4 regions of the Bacillus sp. 41-22 genome follow, and region 2 is predicted to be linked to each of the others. Evidence: riboswitches for the same ligand, from Rfam matches in the RefSeq annotation. Region 2 holds a riboswitch; each other region holds the start of a gene.
What was found. Region 2 has a riboswitch for thiamine pyrophosphate ahead of tenA (thiaminase II). Riboswitches for the same ligand answer to the same signal wherever they lie in the genome.
Positions count from the first base shown of each region.

Region 1: another riboswitch for thiamine pyrophosphate. It lies ahead of LCF45_RS02185 (MTH1187 family thiamine-binding protein); the one in region 2 lies ahead of tenA (thiaminase II).
Region 3: another riboswitch for thiamine pyrophosphate. It lies ahead of LCF45_RS23745 (energy-coupled thiamine transporter ThiT); the one in region 2 lies ahead of tenA (thiaminase II).
Region 4: another riboswitch for thiamine pyrophosphate. It lies ahead of tenA (thiaminase II); the one in region 2 lies ahead of tenA (thiaminase II).

Region 1 covers NZ_CP084035.1:420,389-423,593, forward strand. The annotation lists gene LCF45_RS02180 (methyl-accepting chemotaxis protein) at 1-1,526, shown strand, start outside; TPP riboswitch at 1,588-1,689, shown strand; gene LCF45_RS02185 (MTH1187 family thiamine-binding protein) at 1,791-2,111, shown strand; gene LCF45_RS02190 (ABC transporter permease) at 2,083-2,856, shown strand; gene LCF45_RS02195 (ABC transporter substrate-binding protein) at 2,853-3,205, shown strand, end outside.
Region 2 covers NZ_CP084035.1:740,360-743,564, forward strand. The annotation lists gene LCF45_RS03765 (SH3 domain-containing protein) at 1-861, opposite strand, end outside; TPP riboswitch at 1,121-1,233, shown strand; TPP riboswitch at 1,294-1,397, shown strand; gene tenA (thiaminase II) at 1,487-2,182, shown strand; gene LCF45_RS03775 (ABC transporter ATP-binding protein) at 2,151-2,900, shown strand; gene LCF45_RS03780 (ABC transporter permease) at 2,900-3,205, shown strand, end outside.
Region 3 covers NZ_CP084035.1:4,614,980-4,618,184, forward strand. The annotation lists gene feoB (ferrous iron transport protein B) at 1-1,452, opposite strand, end outside; gene LCF45_RS23740 (FeoA family protein) at 1,449-1,676, opposite strand; TPP riboswitch at 1,871-1,972, shown strand; gene LCF45_RS23745 (energy-coupled thiamine transporter ThiT) at 2,059-2,730, shown strand; gene LCF45_RS23750 (sensor histidine kinase) at 2,939-3,205, opposite strand, start outside.
Region 4 covers NZ_CP084035.1:2,618,164-2,621,368, reverse strand. The annotation lists gene LCF45_RS13275 (MocR-like pyridoxine biosynthesis transcription factor PdxR) at 1-614, shown strand, start outside; gene ddlB (D-alanine--D-alanine ligase) at 619-1,533, shown strand; TPP riboswitch at 1,607-1,712, shown strand; gene tenA (thiaminase II) at 1,837-2,523, shown strand; gene LCF45_RS13260 (pPIWI_RE module domain-containing protein) at 2,855-3,205, shown strand, end outside.

The sequences.
Region 1 (3,205 bases), 320 kb from region 2:
CAACGGCAGAAAGAGAAAAGAGAGAGAAGTTAACAGAGAAATTAGATGAATCAACGGAAGAATTGAACAGTGTTGGACAAACGTATATTGTTGGAGCAAAAGAAAATGAAAAAGGTGAGTTACAAATCGTCGACTTGTCTACAGACTTAGCAAATGTTGTTGAAGTAAAGCCAGGGGACTATTATAAACAACCAGATCTTTGGATGAAAGCATATGATAAGGTAATGAGCACGAAAAAAGCAAACATGACAGTAGTATATGAAGACGCATTAGGATCATGGGTAACGATATTAGAGCCAATTAAAGATGGAGAAGATAATATTGTGGCAATTGTTGCAACCGATGTAGATGCCTCTATTGTTCCTATTACAAAGGGAAAATTCATTATACAAGGTTTAATGTTTATTTGTATTTCTGTTTTAATTGCAACTGTTATTCAATTCTTAATCGTACGTAACGCACTTGCTCCATTGCGGGATTTACGTGAAGGGTTGCGCAAAGTCGGTGAAGGTGATTTAAGTATTAAATTAGAGGAAAGACCAGATGATATTGGTATTATTAATGCGTATTTTAATAATACCATCGAGAAGTTTAAAGGAATTATAGATAAAGTGAAGCAGACAGCAGAACAGGTTTCCTCATCTTCAAAAGAATTGTCAGTGAGTACGAAAGAGAATAGCATGGCAGTTCAAGAAATCGTAAGTTCTATGGTTGAGTTAAGAGCTGGCGCCCAGTCACAAGAAACTTCAGTACCACAGTATTTAGGTATTGTATATGAAATGGAAGATAAGATGGAGGAGATAACGAATGCTGCAAAACAAATGGTGAAAGAGTCTGAAGGTATAGAGCATCATTCAGGAAAAGGAAATGGTGTTATTAAACAGGCGATTAATCAAATGAACATAATACAAAATGCAGTACAAGATTTATCTTCTATTATTTATTCTTTGGAAGCAAGATCAAAAGAAATTAGTGATATTGTAACTGAAATTACAGGTATTTCAAATCAAACTAATTCGCTAGCTTTACATGCTACTATTGAAGCTTCACGTGCTGAGGAAACTGGAGAGGGATTTGCCGTTGTTGCTGATGAAGTGCGTAAATTAGCAGAGCAGACGGAAGCATCAGCAAAAGATATAGCAAAATTAATTGGGGAAACACAAGCTGGAACGGAAGAAGCTGTTGTTTCAATGCAAAAAGCTTCAAAAGAAGTAGAATCAGGAATTAAACTTGTTGAAAGTAGTGGTGCTTTCTTTGAAAAAATTTCGAAATCAGCACAAACTGTTACCAATCAAGTTAGAGCTGTTTCTAGCAATTCAAGTGATATATTGCAAAATAGCCAAAATATTGTTCGTGTTGTAAATGAACTATCACTTATCGCAAATAAGTATGCGAATAGTAGTAGTAATGTTCAAGAAAGTATGAAAGAACAGGAAATGTCTGTACAAGATATTGCTGAATTAGCTAGTTCTTTAAGTTGGCTTTCACAGGAGTTACAAGAGTTAATTGGGGAATTCAAAAGTTAAATGAAGTGATTATGCATGCTTTTGTTTGTTCAATAAAATAAATCATGCTACAATGAAAACGAATTAAGAACCGGGGAGCCAATTGGCTGAGAGGATGTAAGTATACATCGACCCTCAACCTGATCTGGATAATGCCAGCGTAGGGAGTTACTTTAAAGTGATGTAGCATAAGTTATTATAGAATAACTTGTATACAAGGCTTTCCTACATGGTAGGAAAGCCTTTTCTTTTTTTGAAACCATATTTTGTAAGGGGGGTTTTATTATGTCACAACAAGTTACAATTTCATTTTCAGTAGTACCACAAGCGAAGAACAAAGATGTGTATTCCGTTGTTGATAAAGCAATTGAAGTTGTACAACAGTCGGGAGTTCGTTATGAAGTAGGGGCAATGGAAACAACGTTGGAAGGAGAATTAGATGTACTTCTTGACGTCATTAAACGCGCGCAACAAGCTTGCGTCGATGCTGGAGCAGAAGAAGTAATCACTTCTATTAAAATTCACTATCGTCCAAGTACAGGCGTAACGATTGACGAAAAAGTTTGGAAGTACCGTGATGAATATGCAAAACCAGAAGCGATCTAAAATAATCACAACAATTTGGCTTATCCTTCTCATTGCTATATGGGAAGGATCTGTTTCATTATTTAAAATTGAGCCGTGGATTTTACCGAAGCCGTCTGCAATTGTGCAAGAGTTAATTGGAATGAAAGATTTACTATTACCGAATACAGTGCAAACGTTACAGGAAGTAATAATTGGGTTGTTTTTTGCAATTTTACTTGGGACGAGTATTGCTATCATTATGGATGTCATCCCTTTATTTCGGATTTTAATGAATCCATTGCTCGTTATTTCGCAAACAATTCCAATCGTTGTGCTCGCACCATTATTTATTATTTGGTTTGGATACGGAATGTTGCCAAAAGTAATGGTTGTTATTCTTGTTTGTTTCTTCCCAATTGCGCTTAGCATTTTAGAAGGTTTCCAAACGGTAGATAAAAATATGCTGAAACTGTTACAAACAATGAAGGCAACGAAATGGCAAGTTTACCAGAAAGTAAAGTTTCCAGCAGTACTCCCATACTTCTTCTCAGGTTTAAAAATTGCTGTTACATATAGTGTGATGGGGGCGATTATTGGGGAATGGCTTGGTGCCAGCGAAGGATTAGGAGTTATGCTTACAAGAGCAACAAAATCCTTTTTAACGGCTCGAGTATTTGGTGTTGCAGCGATTATCGTCATGGTGACATTATGTCTGTACTTTATTGTTGAATTTATGGCAAGAATAACAGCACCATGGATATACAGAAAGGGCGGCAGAAAATGAAAAAAGGTTTAAAAATTATGTTAGCTGCATTATTAGCAGTAACTGTTGCTGGATGTAATCCGGCGAAGAAAGAAGAAAGTTCAAGTAAAGATAAAAAAGTAAAAGTCGTTTTAGATTGGTTTCCAAATACGAATCATACTGGCTTATATGTAGCGCAAACGACAGATTATTACAAAAAGCAAGGGCTTGATGTAGAAATTATCCAGCCTGGTGATAATGTAACGGCAGAGCAGATGATTGCTTCTGGGAAAGCAGACTTTGCGATAAGCGCACAAGAAAATGTAACATTAGCTCGTGTTGAAGGAATCCCAGTTGTTTCTGTTGGTGCAATTATTCAGCATAATACCTC
Region 2 (3,205 bases):
GACATTTCCTTGTGCTGCTATATCTATACCATAATGCATTTGCTCCCAGCGCATATCAAAAGTGGAGCTGATTTTCCCTTGAGTAGGGAATTTGAAAACTGCTGGAATTGATGCAGGTTGAGCTGTTTTAGCTTGTGGTTGATTTTGCACTACATAGTGTTTTGCTACATATCCGTATCCTGTGCCAAAACGAATTTTATACCAAGTACCTACCGTTTCTACTACTTGTACTTGTGTACCATTTTGTAATGAGCCAAGTAGAGTGCCACTTGTGCTAGCATTGCTACGCACATTTAATTTTGGTGTTGCAACAGTATAAGAAGGAGAACCTTGTACTGTTACACCTTTTACTAGAGGTGTGGATCCATTAGATACAAATGTTTTTTGTACGTAACCAATTTGACCGTTATGTAATATTTTGTACCAATCTCCTTGTTCACCTTGAATGGTAATGAATTGACCATTTGGTAATATATCTAGAATAGAAGACTCTGTATTAGGTTCAGAACGAACGTTTAATGCGTTTGCATTTACGATATATTGAGACTTTGGTTGAACATTTTTTTTGAATAGAATTGCATCTTTTTTCATATAGCCTGTTTTGTTGTTAACAGATACTTTATACCAATCTTGAACTGTTTCAAGAATAGTAACCGGGCTATTAAATCGAATGGTATCAACTATTGCACTGTCTGTATGGCTATTTTGATGTAGTGCAACGTTGTCAATTTTTACATATCCAGTTTTTACTGTAGATGGTTGCTTAGCAGCCGCTGTTTGTATATCGGATTCTCCCATAGAAGGAAGTAAAGAAGCAATTGCGATAGTAGTTGCTGTTAAAGCTGTGGCTTTCATATTCATGTAATAAAGACCTCCTCTAGTTGTATAGTTGTAATTTTATTATAGTATAAAGATATAATATATTGGTCGTATTCACATAAATGTAATATGAAATCAATAAAAATAATGTCAGAAGAGAGATTCGTATATAAATATTGTATATATCATTTGTGAGGTCGCATTTATATTTGTTTAACACGTTAAGAATTAATTCTTAATTAAGAAAATTAAAACAGTTGATGATGTCTTATGGCGATGTTATACTGACAGTGATAATTTTATAGTTTGCTAGGAGGGCTGGTGTTGCCAGCTGAGAGTAGGGCCATAAGCCTTTGATCCTTTTTATTACCTGATCTAGATTATGCTAGCGTAGGGAAGCAATTCGGACATTAACAATGAGTCCCCGTTTCTTTGCGTATAGAAACGGGGCTTTTTTATTTGAAAATTTCATATTAACACCACTAGGGGTGCTTTTCGTGCTGAGAGAGGAATAATCCTTAACCCTTACAACACCTGATCTAGATAATACTAGCGAAGGGAAGTGGAACAACGAATAAATTATAATTTTATTTGCTGTAACCACTTCTTATATACAGAAGTGGTTTTTTTATTGAGATAAATAGATATATAGGAAGGGGAATTATTAATGAAATTTTGTGAAAGATTATTTGATACGGTGCAGCCTGTTTGGGAGAAAAGTCATAATCATCCGTTTGTAGTAGGTATGGGGGATGGTACGTTGGAAAAAGACAAATTCCAGTACTATATTATTCAAGATTATTTATATTTGTTAGATTATGCAAAGCTATATGCAATTGGGGTTGTAAAGGCAACGAATCCACAAGTTATGGCAAAATTTGCAGAGCAAATTGATGGGATTTTAAATGGAGAAATGACGATCCATAAACAGTATGCAAATAAACTTGGCATTACTGTAGAGGAGATAGAATCTGCGAAACCATCTGCTAAAAATTTAGCCTATACAAATTACATGATGTCTGTATCTCAAAATGGCACACTTGCAGAATTAATATCAGCTTTACTTCCATGTATGTGGAGCTATTGGGAGATCGGAAAGCGTTTAAATGATATTCCTGGAGCAAGCGATCATGAGTTCTTTGGAGAGTGGATTCAAGGATATTGTTCTGAAGAATACGGTAACCTTTGTATTTGGTTAATAGATTTATTAAATGAAATGGCAGTTGGAAAGTCAGAGAAAGAGCTAGACCGATTAGAGGAGATTTTCTTATATTCCAGCCGATTTGAATATTTATTCTGGGATATGGCTTATCGTAAGGAGATGTGGGGTTTTGAGGAGCAAGAACATACTACAGTTTCATAATGTTTCCTTTCATTATGATGAGAAACCAATCATCAATGAATTAAATGCTTCTATACAAGATAAAGAGTTTGTAAGTATTATCGGGCCGAGTGGATGCGGGAAAAGTACTTTATTTCGCCTTATTTCAGGCTTAGAAGAGGCAAGTACTGGACAGATAGAGCTGACAAAAACAAAGAGTCATCCTGTAGGGTATATGCCCCAAAAAGATATGCTCTTGCCGTGGAGGACGATTATTGAGAATGCTGCCCTGCCGCTAGAGTGCCAAGGTGTGCAGAAGAAAGAAGCGCAAGTAAAAGCGAAAGAACTGTTACATAAATTTGGTTTACAAGGGTACGAGAAAAAATATCCGAAAGATTTATCTGGTGGTATGAGGCAACGCGTATCTTTTATCCGAACTTTATTAACAGGCGGGGAGATATTATTGTTAGATGAACCGTTTAGCGCATTGGACGCTTTAACGAAGGCATCTTTGCAAGAATGGTTGTTTGAACAATGGAAAGAGTGGGAAAAAACAATTTTATTTATCACTCATGATGTTGAAGAAGCATTGTTTCTTTCTAATCGAATTTTGGTTGTAGAAAATCAACCGATAGCAACTTTAACTGAGCGAATTGTGCCGCTTGATCGTAACCGAACAAGAAAAGATTTATATAAGCCTGAAGTGTTAGCGCTTAAAGAAGAGCTCCTTAGTATGTTACAAAGGCAGGTACTCGTATGATGAATCGCTTGAAGGAGTTATTACCTGCCCTAATATTAAGTGGAATTTTACTTGCTCTGTGGGAAGTAGGAGCAAGAATTGTAGATGAGATGTACATTTTGCCATCACCTTCTGCAATTGTAATGAAGATATGGGCGCTGAAAGATATATTATTTACGGTTCATTTACCTGCAACGTTGTACGTCGTTTTAATAGGCGTTGTTATTTCTATCGTACTGGGCGTAGGGCTAGCAATGTTAATGAATGCGAGTACGTGGATGGAAAGAGCATTTTATCCGTTATTAGTTGCTTCACAAACCATCCCG
Region 3 (3,205 bases), 1.4 Mb from region 2:
TTCAATTACAAAAATAGATTTTTCTGCTTTTAAAATAGTAAGAGACATAATTTTTGTAACGAGTAATGCAAGAACAATCCCTGCGATATATAAAGAGAACACAACAGTCGCCTGACTATGAGGGAAGAAAACTCCCGCAAATAGTGCATATACAGGTAAACGTGCCGAACAAGACATAAACGGTGTTACAAGAACTGTAAGTAACCTTTCTTTTTCTTGTTCAATCGTTCTCGCTGCCATAATACCTGGAACGTTACATCCAAAGCCGATAATCATCGGAATAAATGCTTTTCCGTTTAAACCGAAAAACTCCATAATTCTATCCATAACAACTGCAATTCGTGCCATATATCCTGAGTCTTCTAATAATGAAATGAAGAAGAATAGTGCAAAGATTTGTGGAACGAATACTAATACCGCACCAACACCAGCAATAATACCTTCTGTAACGAGTGCTTGAATAAAGTCAGAAGCCCCAACACTTGTGAGCCCAGCTGTAACCCAATCAGTAAGTTGTCCGCCAAAAAATCCATCAAGCATATCAGATAAAGGTGTACCAATCCACGTAAACGTAACCTGAAAAATAAAAAACATAACTGCTAAAAAGATTGGAAGTCCTAAAATTTTATGTGTAATTAACCTATCAATTTTTTCTGAAAAAGGAATTTTTCCTTCTTTCTCATGTTGCATAACATTTGTTTTTAACTTTTCAATATACGCTTCACGAGTCTTGTAAATGTGCTCTTCCAACGTACAATCAAGTTTTCCATCTAAACGAGATCGAATGGCTATAAGTTCCTTATAAATTGGTAATGCTTTCATTTCTTTTTCTACTACTTCGTTATTGCTTAAAAATTGAAGGGCTAACCATCTCGGATGCTCATAATTCGCTGTCTCTAAAAGAGCGATTACCTCTCCAATTCCTTCATCCATTTGTACGCCATATGAAATAATGAATGGCTTTTTCTCTTTTTGTTTCTCTTCATGAAGAGTAGTAAGTAATTCTTCACAGCCTTTTCCGGTTCTTGCGATGACAGGAACGACTGTTACACCTAATATTTCTGATAGCCTTTTTACATTAATCACAATTCCTCTTTGCTTTGCCACATCAATCATATTTAAACCAATTGAAACGGGCTTACCAAATTCAAGTAATTGCAATGTTAAATGCATATTTCGCTCAAATTGAGAAGAATCCACTATATTTAACATATGATGAAATTCATCTGTTAGTAGAAAATTCGTAACGACACCTTCATCACGTGAAACTGGATTCAAATCATAAACGCCTGGTAAATCAATTAATGTTCCTTGCTTATCTTTTAATTTACCAACCTTCTTTTCTACTGTTACACCGCTCCAGTTTCCTACATATTCATAAGAACCAGTAAGTGCATTAAATAATGATGTTTTCCCTGTATTCGGATTCCCTAGCAAAGCAACCTTATTCACGCTAATTCCACCTTTATCATTTTCGCGTCACAATGACGAATACTAATTAACTGTCCACGACACTCCAATGTACAAGGACCTTTAAACATCGCTTTCTGTTTCAAGCGAAGTTCGCTTCCTTCCGCGAGACCGAAAGCAGCTAGTCTACGCTTTAATAACTGATCTAAAGACTGAATACTTTTTACTAACACTTTCTCGCCAATTTTAATATCTACTAAGCTCATAACCTTCCCCCTCAGAAGAGAATGATAATTATTTTCAGAAAAATTATATCATACTCTATTTCAATTGGACTATACCCTTTTGCTTCATATTTATTAACATTTCGCTACAATTCTATTTCAATAATTGTCATACGGTATTCATTTGCCATTCTCATCCATTTCGCTTACAATGAACAATAGCAAATAAAGAATCTCGTTATCACAGGGGGAGCCTTACCGCTGAGAGGGAACAATTCGTTCCGACCCTTTGAACCTGTTAGTTAATGCTAACGCAGGAATTGTGCAAACGTCCGAAATACACACCTCTTTTTTTATTTACGTATTTCGTATCCTCCTATGATATCTATTCTTTTTTTGCAACTTGGATTTAGGGGGAGACAACATGCGTAACACCAATTTACAAGCGATGATCGAATCTGCTATTCTTGCAGCCTTCGCCTTGGTCATCGATATTTTACCACTTTCAATCAAAATATCAGCAACAGGCGGTTCCATCTCATTCGCTATGATTCCTATCTTTATTATCGCATACCGCTGGGGCTTCAAAATGGCTTTCTTAGGAGGCTTAATTTGGGGATTATTACAAATTGTCGTAGGCGATGCCATTATCGTCACACCAATTCAAGTAATCATTGAATACTTCGTTGCTTTCGCATTCATTGGATTTGCTGGTTTATTCTATCGTCCAATTCAAAAAGCACTTCTAGCATCTAATAAGAATGGAAACGAACAATCAAACTTAAGTAGCCGTAAAGATAAGCCTTCATCAAAACAAAACCAAGGAAAGAAAGTAATTGGATACATTATCATTGCTACTTTTATCGGTAGTCTAGCTCGTTACTTCTGTCACTTTATTGCCGGTATTATTTTCTGGGGACAATATGCACCGAAAGGTCAATCAGCTATTCTATATTCTTTAATATTTAACGGTAGCACAATGATTGGTTCCTATATTCTATGTACCGTTTTACTTATATTTTTATTTATCACTTCACCAAGATTATTCAAAAGCATAAGTGCTTATCAAATAAATTCACAAAAAAAGGGCGCTTAACTTAGCGCTCTTTTTTCACATCGTAATATCAATTAAAAATACAATAAATGCACAAAAGAAAATAAATACCATTATACTTAGCCAATTGCTATGCACGGTTCATCGACTCCTTACATAACCTCATTTTCTATTCAAAGTATACTGTTTAGAAGTAAAGATTAGGTAAAGATAATATGAAAATAAATTAAAAAAGCGTAGATAGTATTGTCTACGCTTTTTTCGGTAAATAGAAGTAAAATAACACACCATCTTTTGTATTCTTGACCCCATATTCAGCATTGTGCAGCTCTAAAATGTTTTTTGAAATCGCAAGGCCAAGCCCGGTTCCACCTTGTGAACGTTTCCGTGCCGCATCTACTCGATAAAAACGATCCCAAATTTTATCTAATTGTTCTTCTTCAATGTGGGCACCCTTATTTTCAATACACACTTTTATATAATTCTTCTCGTCTATTGTGGAAATAATAATATCCTC
Region 4 (3,205 bases), 1.9 Mb from region 2:
GGTTATTTTCAAAATACAAGATCCCTATTATAGAGGATGGGTTTAATGAAGAATTACGTTATTCGGGTTCACATTTATCGCCATTATTAACTTTTGCAGGGGCTGGTAATAATGTGATTTATATTAGTAGCTTTTCAAAGGTACTTTTCCCTGGTTTACGTGTAGGTTGGATCATTGCAGATAAAGAACTGATACATTATTTAGAAAGTGTTAAAAGAGCCAGAACCATTCACACATCTACGTTAGATCAAGCTGTTCTGTTTCAATATTTACATGAAGGATATTTTGAAAAATATTTAAAAAAAGCAAGATCTGTTTATAAGAAAAAATATGAGTTAGCTGTTGGGGCGTGTAATCAGTACATTCCGTTTAAAAGAATGACTGGAGACGGTGGACTTCATTTGTTTATAGAGTTGGAAGAAAAAATTCAAGCCCGCACACTTTTACAAAAGTGTTATGAGAAAGGAGTTACGTTTTCTCCTGGAGATGTTTTTTACTCTGATGGAGGAGGAGCGAACACATTCCGATTAGGATTTTCACGTTTGAAAGAACAGGAAATTGTTAGCGGGATTCAAATAATTGGTGAAACTTTAAAAAATGAAACTTGGAGTTGAGAAAATGAGAATTGGCGTTATTATGGGAGGAGTATCCTCTGAAAAACAAGTATCAATTATGACTGGGAATGAAATGATTGCACATTTAGATAAGAGTAAATATGAAATCGTTCCAATTACGTTAAATGAAAAAATGGATTTAATTGAAAAAGCGAAAGACATTGATTTTGCATTGCTAGCATTACACGGAAAGTACGGAGAAGATGGTACAGTTCAAGGGACGCTAGAGAGTTTAGGTATTCCTTATAGCGGTAGCAATATGTTATCTAGCGGTATATGTATGGACAAAAATATTTCGAAAAAGATTTTGCGTTATGAAGGAGTAGAAACACCAGATTGGATTGAACTTACAAAAATGGAGGATCTAAAGCTTGAGGAGTTAGATAAATTAGGATTTCCGTTAGTGGTAAAACCAAACTCTGGCGGCTCAAGTGTTGGAGTTAAGATTGTCTATGATAAAAATGAATTAATCTCTATGCTGGAAACTGTATTCGAATGGGATTCTGAAGTAGTAATTGAGAAGTATATAAAAGGTGACGAGATTACATGTTCAATTTTTGATGGGCAACAGTTACCTATCATTTCGATTCGACATGCTGCTGTGTTCTTTGACTACAATGCAAAATATGATGATACTAGTACAGTTGAAGAAGTTATCGAACTTCCAGCTGAAATAAAGGAACGTGTAAATAAAGCGTCACTGGCTTGTTATAAAGCATTAAAATGTAGTGTTTATGCAAGGGTTGATATGATGGTGAAGGAAGGAATTCCATATGTAATGGAAGTTAATACATTACCAGGGATGACACAATCAAGTTTACTGCCAAAAAGTGCGGAAGCAGCGGGAATTAATTATAGCAAACTATTAGATATGATAATTGAAACTTCATTAAAAGTAAGGAAAGAAGAAGGTTTTTAAGGTAGTTATATAATTAATTCTTTTGACAGTTCCACGAATTATGCTATGATAATTACAATACGACAACTAAATATTTGTCCACTAGGGGGGCCTTTTATAGGCTGAGATCAGATGAAATTTTGAGACTCTTAGTACCTGATCTGGTTAATGCCAGCGTAGGGAAGTGGGAAAGACGTTGCTATTTAACGAATAAATACTGTCAATTTCACTTTCTTTACGCCTGTAAAGAAAGTTTTTTTATTTTACAGCTTTAATAATCGTGGATAAATACGTATATTTTTTACATTATTTGGAGGTAATTAAATGACTTTTTCACAATCATTACGTAAAGAAGTAGATTCAATTTGGGAAGCAAGTTTTAACCATCCTTTTGTAAAAAAACTAGGCGAAGGAACATTAGATTTAGCTAGTTTTCGATATTATGTGCTTCAAGATTCTTATTATTTGAGTCATTTTGCTAGAGTACAAACGTTAGGTGCTGCAAAGGCTCTTGAATTAGAAACGACAGCTCGTATGGCACACCATGCACAAAATACGTATGAAGCTGAGTTATCATTACATGAGAATTTCGCAAAGAAATTAGGGATTACAAAAGAAGAAAAAGATAATTTTATTCCTGCGCCAACTGCATATGCATATACATCTCATATGTATCGTGCAGCTTATGAAGGGCATTTAGGAGATATTATTGCGGCTATTTTACCTTGTTATTGGTTATATTATGAAATCGGTGAACGATTAAAAGAATGTCAACCAGAAGAGCCAATTTATCAAGAATGGATTTCTGCATATGGATCCGATTGGTTCCGTACTCTAGTAGAAGAGCAAATCACACGATTAGATACGATCGCTGAAAAAGTAACAGAGGCAGACCGTAATCGTATGAGACAACATTTTATTTTTAGTAGTCAATATGAATATTCATTTTGGGAAATGGCATATACATTAGAAAAATGGCCGGTGAATGAAGAAGTTAAAGGTGTTATTTAATTAAGAGTGTATAAAGGGTATCGCTATATAAAGAGGCGATACCTTTTATTATATTTAGTTTCTGTAATTTTTTTGTAAATCATAGATAAAAAATATAATAATTCATTATAATGATTTTATAATATAAAGTCCCATAAGGAGGTAGTTATATGTTAATAGTTACTTTATATTAATTTGATTTTAATAATGTTTTATTTGTATAACCAAATGTAATTTAGCTATTTCCTTTAATGTGCTTGGTTAAAAATTGATTCGTTAATGCTTAAAAAATTGGTATCTTTTCTAGTATTACTCATGATCAACATAAATTAAGAGAGGAAGTATTAATAATATGGAAAAATTACAGTTATTAGCATTTAAAAATATAGTAGAACCCCTCTATAATGAGAAAGTATCGTATATTTATTTTCCTATTGAATGGCTTGAGATTGTAGAGATACATTATAGAACATTTTTATTAACGAGCAAATTAAAACTTGTAAATGAAAGATTGTATGAAATGTTTTCTGATATATTATTCATTCAGCATAATCCATATATATTAAAGGAAGATACGCCCTGGATTGTAGCAAAAGAACCAATGAAACAAGAACAGTTAGACTATATTTTCCAAAGCTGGTATGAGGTTATTCATGATTGGAAACCTAATAAATTAATAGATCCACCACATTTAGAATGGCAG